Regions from separate parts of the Kluyvera sp. CRP genome, predicted to be linked through region 2. Evidence: predicted binding sites of a transcription regulator. Region 2 holds the regulator's gene; the other holds the start of a gene.
What was found. The regulator CRP, encoded in region 2, controls carbon source genes, mostly activating them, when cyclic AMP is high. The targets are predictions, from matches to a motif close to ATGTGANNNNNNTCACAT.
Positions count from the first base shown of each region.

Region 1: K7B04_RS11475 (maltoporin) is a predicted target of CRP. The motif match lies at 3,529-3,546, and genes of this name have one in related genera.

Region 1 covers NZ_CP082841.1:2,442,136-2,447,661, forward strand. Annotated here, with positions in the region: gene K7B04_RS11460 (beta-galactosidase) at 1-1,522, shown strand, start outside; gene K7B04_RS11465 (glucose PTS transporter subunit EIIB) at 1,595-1,909, shown strand; gene K7B04_RS11470 (hypothetical protein) at 1,978-2,154, shown strand; gene K7B04_RS11475 (maltoporin) at 2,173-3,438, opposite strand; gene K7B04_RS11480 (LacI family DNA-binding transcriptional regulator) at 3,708-4,781, shown strand; gene K7B04_RS11485 (type B 50S ribosomal protein L31) at 4,901-5,164, shown strand; gene ykgO (type B 50S ribosomal protein L36) at 5,164-5,304, shown strand; gene K7B04_RS11495 (GNAT family protein) at 5,301-5,526, opposite strand, start outside.
Region 2 covers NZ_CP082841.1:1,561,055-1,566,580, forward strand. Annotated here, with positions in the region: gene K7B04_RS07205 (aspartate aminotransferase family protein) at 1-325, shown strand, start outside; gene K7B04_RS07210 (YccS/YhfK family putative transporter) at 318-2,393, opposite strand; gene crp (cAMP-activated global transcriptional regulator CRP) at 2,448-3,080, opposite strand; gene K7B04_RS07220 (OsmC family protein) at 3,385-3,789, shown strand; gene K7B04_RS07225 (phosphoribulokinase) at 3,840-4,703, opposite strand; gene K7B04_RS07230 (YheU family protein) at 4,769-4,987, opposite strand; gene K7B04_RS07235 (hydrolase) at 4,984-5,526, opposite strand, start outside.

The sequences.
Region 1 (5,526 bases), 880 kb from region 2:
TAAGACGCTCGATAATCTGAACCACGCCTGGTGGAGCACCTTCTGGAGCCACACCTATACCGACTGGGAGCAGATTGAATCACCGTCGCCGCAGGGGGAAGTGTCTATCCATGGCCTGAACCTCGACTGGCGACGTTTTAACACCGCGCAGGTGACTGAATTTTGTCGTCATGAAATTGCGCCATTAAAGGCGGTGAACCCGGACCTGCCGGTGACCACCAACTTTATGGAGTATTTCTACGATTACGATTATTCGCAGCTCGCCGAGCCGCTGGACTTCATCTCCTGGGATAGCTATCCAATGTGGCATCGCGATAAAGACGAGACCACGCTCGCCTGCTATACCGCGATGTACCACGATATGATGCGTACACTGAAGGGCGGCAAACCGTTCGTGCTGATGGAATCCACGCCGAGTGTGACCAACTGGCAGCCGACCAGCAAGCTGAAGAAACCGGGTATGCACATCCTCTCTTCGCTACAGGCCGTAGCCCACGGCGCGGATTCCGTGCAGTACTTCCAGTGGCGTAAGAGCCGTGGTTCGGTGGAGAAATTCCACGGTGCGATTATCGATCATGTCGGGCATCTCGATACCCGCGTTGGCCGCGAGGTCACTCAGCTTGGTCATATCTTAAGACAGCTACCGGACGTTGTCGGCTGTCGCACTGATGCGAAGGTCGCCATCATCTTTGACCAGCAGAGCCGTTGGGCCATGGACGATGCGCAAGGGCCACGTAACAAAGGTATGGAGTATGAGCTGACGGTGAACGAACACTACCGTCCGTTCTGGGAGCAAGGGGTCGCCGTAGACGTGATTGACGCCGATGGCGATCTCAGCGCCTATCAGCTGGTGATTGCGCCAATGCTGTATATGGTGCGCGAAGGTTTTGCCGAGCGCGCCGAAGCCTTTGTCGCTAACGGCGGCCACCTGGTCACCACCTACTGGACGGGGATCGTCAATGAAAGCGATCTCTGCCACCTGGGCGGTTTCCCTGGCCCGCTGCGCAAGCTGTTAGGTATCTGGGCGGAAGAGATAGATTGCCTGGACGACGGCGAGCGTAACCAGGTTCAGGGGCTGGCGGGAAACATGGTTGGACTGCAGGGGCCTTACCAGGTGCGCCATCTGTGTGAACTGATTCACCCTGAAACCGCGCAGACGCTGGCGGCGTATCGTGATGATTTCTATGCGGGGCGCCCGGCCGTGACCGTCAATAGCGTCGGTAAGGGCAAGGCGTGGCATATTGCTTCGCGCAACGATCTGGCGTTCCAGCGAGATTTCTTCACATCGTTAATGGATGAGCTGGCGCTGCCGCGAGCGGTTGCCAGCATCTTTCCACCTGGGGTGGTGGCTACCGCGCGTACCGATGGCGAAAGCGCCTTTGTCTTTGTGCAGAACTTTACCGCGCAGACGCAGACAGTTACCTTGCCGGATGGCTATGAACATGCCGCGACAGGCGCTGATGCCAGCGGTCAGCAGGTGCTGCAACCCTGGGACTGCCGTATCGTTCGTCGTAAAGCATAATCCGCTGCAATTCCAAGCCTGCTCATCCGAGCAGGCTTTTTTACTTCTGTAGATAATCAAGGAGCGTCGATGATGGTCAGTCTTAAATCCTTCCTGCACTACTTCTCCCAGCCTAAACCGTCGGTGCCATTAAGCGCCAGCGAGCAACAGCAAATTCAGCGTCTGATTAGCGCATTTGGTGGTCAGAATAATATTGAAAATGTTGATGCCTGTATTACGCGATTGCGCGTCACGGTTAAGGACCTGTCTGTCGTGGATTCTCAGGCGTTGCAGAATGAAGGTGCGCTGGGGGTTATTATTCTTGGGCAGCAGGTTCACGCTATTTTTGGCAAGCAATCTGATGCGCTGCGTCAGTTGTTAGATGAACACTTTGCGGGTAATAAATAAATTGGTATGTTGCCATCTGGAAATTTTTCACGGTTCTGCCGGATGGCGCTTCGTTTATTTGGGAAATAATGGCTTTATATGAAAACCCTGATTTGATATCGGGGTTTTTTATTATTGGTGCGATAAAAAAAGAGGACAACCTAATAATAGCATTATCCCCAAGGCCAGATGATAGAAACAATAATGGAGTGGCAAATATAAAATTGGCGCAAATAACAAAAGATAGAATTAGGGCAAAACAATGATTCAGTCAGGTTAACGTATTACCACCAGGCTTCCACCTGCACGCCGAAGTTCCAGGTATCGCTGGCGGTGCCGTCGTTAAAGGCATTGCCCTGTTCGGAATCATTCAGGTAAGAGGCAAAGACGCGCAGCTCCGGACGAGACATAAAGTCAGGGCCATCTGCCAGGCCTAACGCGATGGTGTATTTCTCGCCGCTCTGCTTATAGTGGCTACCGTCAGTGTATGAGTCTTTCTGATAGAAACCACCCACTTCACCAATTAAACGTACATATTCAGTGAACTGATATTGCGCGCGGCCAACCAACGAGACCAGACGTGATTTATCGGTGTATTCGGTGGTGTTATCCGCCGAACCGTAGGTCAGCACGTGGTTAAGAGAGAACTTGTCGGTAATTGGGATCAGACCGGTGTTGATAACACGGTAGCCGGTGGCATCATTGACGTAGTTCCACATGTCGTACCAACCTCCACCCTGGGAGACCATGTTCTGCGCCAGGCCTTTGTTGGCATATTGCAGCACCAGCTTGTTATAGCCGCCAAACATATCCTGGCTGATTTCACCGGTCAGCATTACACCGTTATCAGCATCATACAGGCCGCCGTAATCCTTCTGTTTGTCAGTTGCGTTCGGCATGGCGTAGTCGATACCGAATTCGGTCCAGGCACCGCTCCATGGTTTCCAGCCCGCATAGCGAAGATCAATGTAGTTAATGTTTACGTCGTTATCACCGTCAACGCGATAGTCGACATCGTTGGCGTCGCCGCGGATCCAGGCCAATGAAACTGCGCCAGGGCCGACGGTATAATTTTCGATCCCGGCGCCGGAGCCGGAAATATTCCAGTATTTGGTATCAATGATGTGCAGATCGTGGCGTTGGTAATAGCGTTTCCCACCCCAGATAACCGCATTCGGATCGCCCGGGATAAGCCCTTTAATCTGTAGGTTTAATTGACGCAGACCAAACTGCGCATCGTCGCCGAAGGTAGTTTCGTTATCGTTTGAACCGTCGGAAACCATGCTGACCATTGAGTCCAGGTAGAAACTGACATCGTTTTTCTTATACACCTCAGAACCCAATTCAAGTTCACCGTAGGTGTCGGCTTCGTTTCCCAAACGGCCGAGTTTGTTTTTTTGCCATTCCTGCATTCCGCCATCGCCAGAAACGCCTACGCCGGAGCGGAGGTAGCCATGGAAATCAATAGGAACTGACGTTGCCGCCAGCAGAGAAGATGAAGTCAGCGCAGTAGCTAACGCAATTGAAAGCGTGCGTATGGTTGTTTTCATTATTATCCTCGTTTTGTTTTGTATTACGTTCACATAACGAGTGTAATAAAATGCCTAAATGTAAAATCTGGCAAACATTTGATTGTTGATATGTGACTAACTGCAAATAAATTAACCATTTTCTGTTCATTTTGTAAGGGGTTTCTTGTTGCATGGGAATGTGGGCGTATCTCTTTTTTATGTTATCGTATGTCATAAATCAGGTCGGTAGACGTTTTTTGGGATGACCCCTGTTACAATCTAGCGATAACAACATAAGGAACCGGACGATGAAGTCTAAAAGCGCAACTTTGGAAGACGTTGCTCGCCATGCGGGCGTCTCCTACCAGACTGTGTCCAGGGTACTCAATAAATCTGCCAATGTATCCGAAGCCACACGCCACAAGGTGGAGAAATCCATCGAGGCACTCCGCTATGTCCCAAACCGACTTGCCCAGCAGCTGGTTGGCAAGACCACTCATACCCTTGGACTGGTGACCACTTCACTGGCGTTGCACGCGCCTTCTCAGGTTGCGGCAGCGGTGAAACGCTACGCAAATGTAGAGGGGTATCAGGTACTGATTTCGATGATTGATGAGAACGTCAATCATAGTGTTCAGGATTCGATCAACGAACTGAAATCACAGCTGGTCAGCAAAGTGATTATCAACGTACCATTAGAGACTGAAACAGCACAGAAAATTGCAGATGACAACGATGATATCGTCTGCCTTTTCCTCGATGTTGATCCCTATAGTTCGGTGTATAACGTTTCGTTTAATCCGGCAGATGGCACCCGTGCCAGCGTCAAATATCTGTATGAGTCGGGTCATCGTGAGATGGCTATTCTGGCCGGCCCGGTGAGTTCTGTCTCCGCCAACCTACGTTTGAGAAGTTGGCTGGATACGCTCAATAGCTACGGACTGAAGCCGGTGACCGTGCTGCACGGCAACTGGGATGCACAAAGCGGCTATGCCTGTGCGCTGCAAATGCTGCGCGAGACCCCGGATTTCTCGGCGGTGCTGGTGGGGAACGATCAGATGGCGTTAGGGGTGCTGAGCGCATTTCATCAGCATCAGGTCGCCATTCCCGGCGAAAAGTCGGTGATTGGTTACGATGATACCTATGAAAGCTCATTTTTCTACCCAGCGCTGACCACGGTATCGCTAGACCTGGACTTGCAGGGCAAAGAGGCGGTACGCCGCATTCTTGAAAGTGACGACAACGCTTCGTCACGGACTTCATCCATTCTCCCTGCTCGCCTTGTCGTGCGCCACTCTTCTGGTGCGAAGGTGGAGCAGGGCAAAGATATGCAGGCGATTGCCGAGCAGCTGCGCGCGATTGCGCATCAGCTTAGCCGCTAACCTCCCTTGCCGGAGTGCAGTCTGCACTTCGGCTATTTCCCTTAAAACTGTAGTGTTGCAAAGCGCTTTTTGACGGCGTATCGTAATTGTTATGTTATAACATATTAATTGAGGCTCAGATGAAAGAGAACATCCACCCCCATTACCGTACCGTGGTATTCCACGACACCAGCGCTAACGAGTACTTTAAAGTCGGCTCCACCATCAAAACGGACCGGGAAATTGAGCTGGAAGGCGTGACATATCCTTATGTCACGATTGATGTTTCATCAAAATCGCACCCGTACTACACCGGGAAGCAGCGCAGCGTTTCCGCCGAAGGTAGCGTCGCGCGCTTTACCCAGCGTTTTGGCCGCTTTGTTGATGTGAAAAGGGGGTCCTGATGCAGGTACTTAACTCGCTGCGCAGTGCGAAACAGCGCCACCCGGATTGTCAGATAGTGAAGCGCAAAGGTCGTCTTTACGTGATCTGTAAATCCAACCCCCGCTTTAAAGCCGTACAGGGGCGCAAAAAACGTCGTTAACGGAAAGCCTCCAGGGACTGGCGCTGCTTGCCGTCGGCGGTAAAGTTATCGGCGGCAAGCCAGGCCTGGAAGGCGCGGTCCAGCGCGGGCCATTCGCCGTCGATAATGGAAAACCAGTCGGTATCGCGGTTGTGGCCTTTAATCACCAGCGCCTGGCGAAAACGTCCTTCAAACTGAAAACCTAAACGTAGTGCCGCACGGCGTGAGGGTTCATTGAAACTG
Region 2 (5,526 bases):
CTTCGATATTATCAACACGCCGGAAGTGCTGAACGGCGTCAATGCTAAGCGCGAGCGGTTTGTTCAGCATCTGCAACAGATTAACGCGAAATACGATGTCTTCAGCGATGTGCGCGGGATGGGGCTGCTGATTGGCGCCGAGTTGAACGCGAAGTACAAAGGCCGCGCGCGCGACTTCTTGTATGCGGCAGCGGATGTCGGTGTGATGGTATTGAATGCCGGCCCGGACGTGATGCGCTTTGCCCCCTCGCTGGTGGTGGAAGAGGTGGATATCGACGAAGGTATGCAGCGCTTTGCCCAGGCCGTCGCGAAAATTGTTAGCTAGTTTGCCGCTTTAACCAGCCGCCGTGCCGTGGGCGCTGGCGCCAGGCCACCGACGAAATAGTGTGCATGGTGTTCAGGTGCCCCAGAATTCGCTGGAGATGCTGTTCCATGGTGCTTAACGGCCCGTGGGACAGTGAATCCGGCGCTTCCATAATGTTGACCTCGCCACTGCTCCCCGCTTCATCGTATTCCAGACGCTGCTGACAGCGTTGTAGAGCAATCTCACACGACTCCAGGTACTGCTGCGCCAAATCAGGCGTCAACATATTGTGCTCGCGCGCCAGCGTCGTCATGGCATTGATGTGCTCGACGATAAACTGGCTGTGGGTCACCCACAGTTTCATATCTTCAAGATAACGTGAATTAAAGCCCGGCTCCTGCATCGCCTGGTTCAGCGTGTTGTACAGCGTGTTGTGTGCCTGGTTGACGCGCATGCGCTGGTAGGCCAGCTTCGGTGCCTGTGGGTCGGGGCTGAGGATCAGGCGGATAGCGTCCTGATCGGCCTCCAGCGCCGCCTGGGCGTTCTGGCGCAGCTGGCCGCTCTGCCACTGCGGCCATAGCCAAATCATGCCGCCAAAGGCGATCAGGCAACCAATGATGGTGTCGATAAAGCGGGCGACAATAAACTCTTCGCCATTAAGCGTCAGGATTTGCAGGGTGTACACCGCGGTGATGGTAAAGCCGACGGTCGCCCAACCGTAGCTGCGACGAATAATCAGGTAGCTCACTAACGTCACTATCAGCATGCCCGTTAGCGCCCAGCCCTGCGGCGTGTGGAAGTGCAGGGCCACGGCGGCAATCACCAGACCGGCAAGGGTACCCGCTGCTCGGTGGAAAATTCGCACCCGGGTCGCGCCGTAACCGTTTTGTGTGACCAGCAGCACCGTCATCAGGATCCAGTACGGTTTCGGCAGGTGCAGCGCCGCGCCCATCAGGCTGGCGATGCTCAGCATCACGCTGAGACGCGCGGCGTTACGCAGGGCGGGAGAGCGCAAAGAGAGGTAGCTTTTTAACGCCGGGAACAGCGGCAGACGGCGTTCTTTGTCGGCCATCAGGTTACGCGGGTACAGCGGGCGCTGGGAGCGTAGCACGCGGGCAATGCGGCTGAAGTGCCAGGCACAGAACTGACCCACCGGGTTATCCGGGTGCTGGTCGGCAATTTTCTCCAGCGCGCCAATCTGTTTATCCATGTTGAAGCGGGTAGGGTAGCGGTGATAGAGAATATCGTCCGCCAGCACGCGCAGGCGTGCGGCTACCGTCTGGGCATTCCAGCGGATTACCGCTTCCGCATGGCTGCGTTCAACCAGCTTCTGCACCTCTTCCGGCTGATGCAGGCTGACGGAGATATGCTCCTGCAAATCCAGCCCAACCTGGAAAGCGCGCAGCAGCCGCTTGTAGTCATTGTGCTGGTTCGCCGCCAGCATGTGCAGTTGCTGGTAGCACTGGGAAATCAGGTCCACCACCTTTTGCTGGCGAGTCAGCAGCGGCGGCAGCGCGGTGGTGGGATCGGTATGCTGGGTGAGCAAGCTGTATTTGGCTTCGCAGTAGTCGGCAAGCTGACGGTAAAGCAGGCTGAGCGACTCGCGTAGCGGCTGCTCGCGCCACATCCAGAACCACCACCAGTTGAATAGCCCGTACCATAATGTCCCCAGCGCATAGATCAATAATGGCTGCCAGATGGGCATATTCCCTGCCAGGCTGAGGGTAAAAATGGAGGCAATTAGCGAGGCGGGCAGCAGTCGTCCGTGTAGCGCGCTGATCTCTGCCGTGACGCCAAGCAGCAGCGCTAGCCCGGTCAGAATCAGTGGCAAAGGCACATCGCGCGCCAGCAGCAGCTGAACGGCGAGACTACATCCGGCGAACAGGCAGCCGCCGATGATCAGACGCTTGAAGAAACGCTTATGCGGGGTATCAAGCCCGGCAATGTTGCAGCAGGCGGGCACCAGCGAGAACAGCAACCCCTGCTGGAGGTGGCCGAGCAGTAGACCAATGGCAACGGGCAGACACAGCACCAGCGTTTGCCGCAGTGCATAGTTGACTTCCGGGTGGTAAATCAGCCTGCGCCACATAGGGGGAAAACAAAAACGGCGTACTGCATGACGCAATACGCCGTTTGGGCTGGATTAGCGGGTACCGTAAACGACAATGGTTTTGCCGTGTGCGGAGATCAGGTTCTGATCTTCCAGCATCTTCAGGATACGGCCCACGGTTTCACGAGAGCAGCCGACGATCTGGCCGATTTCCTGACGGGTGATTTTGATCTGCATCCCGTCCGGGTGGGTCATTGCGTCAGGTTGTTTTGCCAGGTTCAGCAGGGTCTGAGCGATACGACCGGTGACGTCGAGGAACGCCAGGTTGCCGACTTTCTCAGAGGTAACCTGCAGACGACGCGCCATTTGCGAAGAGAGACGCATCAGGATGTCCGGGTTAACCTGGATCAGCTGACGGAATTTTTTATAAGAGATTTCAGCAACTTCACAAGCGGTTTTTGCCCGTACCCACGCGCTGCGTTCCTGGCCTTCTTCAAACAGGCCTAACTCACCGATGAAATCGCCCTGGTTGAGGTAAGAGAGGATCATCTCTTTCCCTTCTTCGTCCTTGATGAGTACTGCCACTGAGCCTTTTACGATGTAATACAGCGTCTCTGCTTTTTCACCCTGGTGAATCAGCGTGCTCTTCGATGGGTACTTATGAATATGGCAATGAGACAAGAACCATTCGAGAGTCGGGTCTGTTTGCGGTTTGCCAAGCACCATGCGCGGTTATCCTCTGTTATAAGCTCTTCCCGGCGGCAAAAGCATTGCGGCCACCGGTTGCAATAGTATCCTTCCCGTTACCTGGGAAGTCGGCTGTCGAATACTGTCGCAGCCTGTAATGTGATGTCCTCTGCATACATGCAGTACGTTTATGTATTACCGTAGCATCCTGACTGTTTTAGCATAGCTTTAGCCGTGTGTCTCCTGGTGTCTCGCTTCAGCATGACGTCGATCGCCTTCCATTGCGAGAATTGTTATGTGCGCGTAATCTGAGAAGAAAATTGCAACCTTGGAGTTAAAAATTATGCAAGCGCGTGTGAAATGGGTTGAAGGGCTGACCTTCCTCGGTGAGTCCGCTTCTGGACACCAGATCCTGATGGACGGCAACTCTGGCGATAAAGCGCCAAGCCCAATGGAAGTGGTGCTGATGGCCGCGGGCGGCTGTAGCGCCATCGACGTGGTGTCTATCCTGCAGAAGGGCCGCAACGACGTGACCGACTGCGAAGTGAAGCTGACCTCCGAGCGTCGTGAAGAAGCGCCGCGCCTGTTCACCCACATCAATCTGCATTTTATCGTCACCGGTAAAGGGCTGAAGGATGCGGCGGTTTCCCGTGCGGTGGATCTGTCTGCCGAGAAGTACTGTTCTGTTGCGCTGATGCTTGAAAAAGCGGTGAATATCACCCACTCCTACGAAGTGATCGAAGGGTAATTCCTCGCACGCAGCGAATCCCTCGCCCCTGTGGGGTGAGGGTTCGTGCATTAGTTTCGCCCTTCCATCATACGCTGCACCAGCGGTGTCATGATCAATTCCATCGCCAGCCCCATCTTCCCGCCGGGAACCACCAGCGTATTCATATGCGAGATGAATGAGCCTTGCAGCATGGCCAGTAGCCACGGATAGTCGATGTTGTCGAGATTGCGGAAGTGAATCACCACAAAGCTTTCGTCCAGCGACGGAATGCCCTTGGCGGCAAACGGGTTAGAGGTATCGACCGTCGGCACGCGCTGGAAGTTGATATGGGTGCGGGAGAACTGCGGCGTGATGTAGTTGATATAGTCTTCCATCGAACGCACCACGGAATCCATCACCGCTTCGCGGGAATGTCCGCGTTCGCTGGTGTCGCGGATCATCTTCTGGATCCACTCAAGGTTAACGATTGGCACCACGCCGACCAGTAGATCGACGTGGCGGGCGACATCATGCTGTGGCGTCACTACGCCGCCGTGTAGCCCTTCGTAGAACAGCACGTCGGTCGGTTCTGGCAGCGGCTGCCAGGGGGTAAACGTGCCGGGTACCTGATTCCACGGTACCGCTTCGTCGTAGGTATGCAGATATTTACGCGACTGCCCTTTACCGCTCACGCCATAGTCGCGAAAGGTTTGTTCCAGCAGGCCGAAGTCGTTGGCATCCGGACCAAAGTAGCTAATATGGCGGCCCAAATCACGGGCTTTACGAATGGCCATATCCATTTCCGGACGGGTATAGCGGTGGAAGCTGTCGCCTTCCACTTCTGCCGCGCGCAGGTTGAGTTGAGCAAAGATTTTACGGAAGGCGAGGCTGGTGGTGGTGGTCCCCGCGCCGCTGGAGCCGGTAACGGCAATAACCGGATGTTTGGCAGACATGCGAATAACTCCCTGAAAAGACGACAAGGGAAGCGTGGTAAACGCCTCCTGCCGTTAGAGTATAGTTAACCGCGAAATTGGTTACGGGGCATGATGTTGACGGTCTCATGAAGCTCAGACCAGACCAGCACCGCTTCGCCTGTTTGTAGCTGGTGTTTTACGTCGGCGACCTTTTGCGCAAGTGAACGTTCATATTCACCATAATCAGTGCCTTCGCGCAAGACAAAGCTTTCAATCAGGTTGTCCAGCGTCTCCGGGTCGATATCCTGCCAGGGAATAATCATGCTTTTGCTCCCAACCAGCGCATCAACCAGGCGGGAATGCGTTTTTCCAGCCACATTTCCGGGTGGCGCAAAGTGCCGCCGATAAAACCTACGTGACCACCGTATTCCGTCAACTGGTACTCCACGTTCTCCGGCAGCTCTTCCTGTGCGGGGATGGAGTGGTGATCCATAAACGGATCGTCCTTTGAGTGGATGATCAGCGTCGGCTTGGTGATCTTGCTTAAGATCGGCATCGCGCTGCACTGGCGGTAATAGTCAATGGCATCGGCAAAACCGTGGATCTTCGAGGTAATCGAATCGTCGAACTCGCGGATGCGGCGCATGCTTTTCAACTGACGCAAATCGACCGGCAAAGAGCCGGGATAGGCCTTCAGCTTGCGGGCTGCGTTGCCTTTTAGCAGGTTGAGCAGATAGCGCTGATAAACGCGTGAAAAGCCTTTATCCATGTGGTAGCTACAGGCTTCCAGCATAAACGGCGCCGAGACAATCACGGCGGCATCGATGGGCACTTCGTCGCCTTCTTTGGCGAGCAGGCAGGC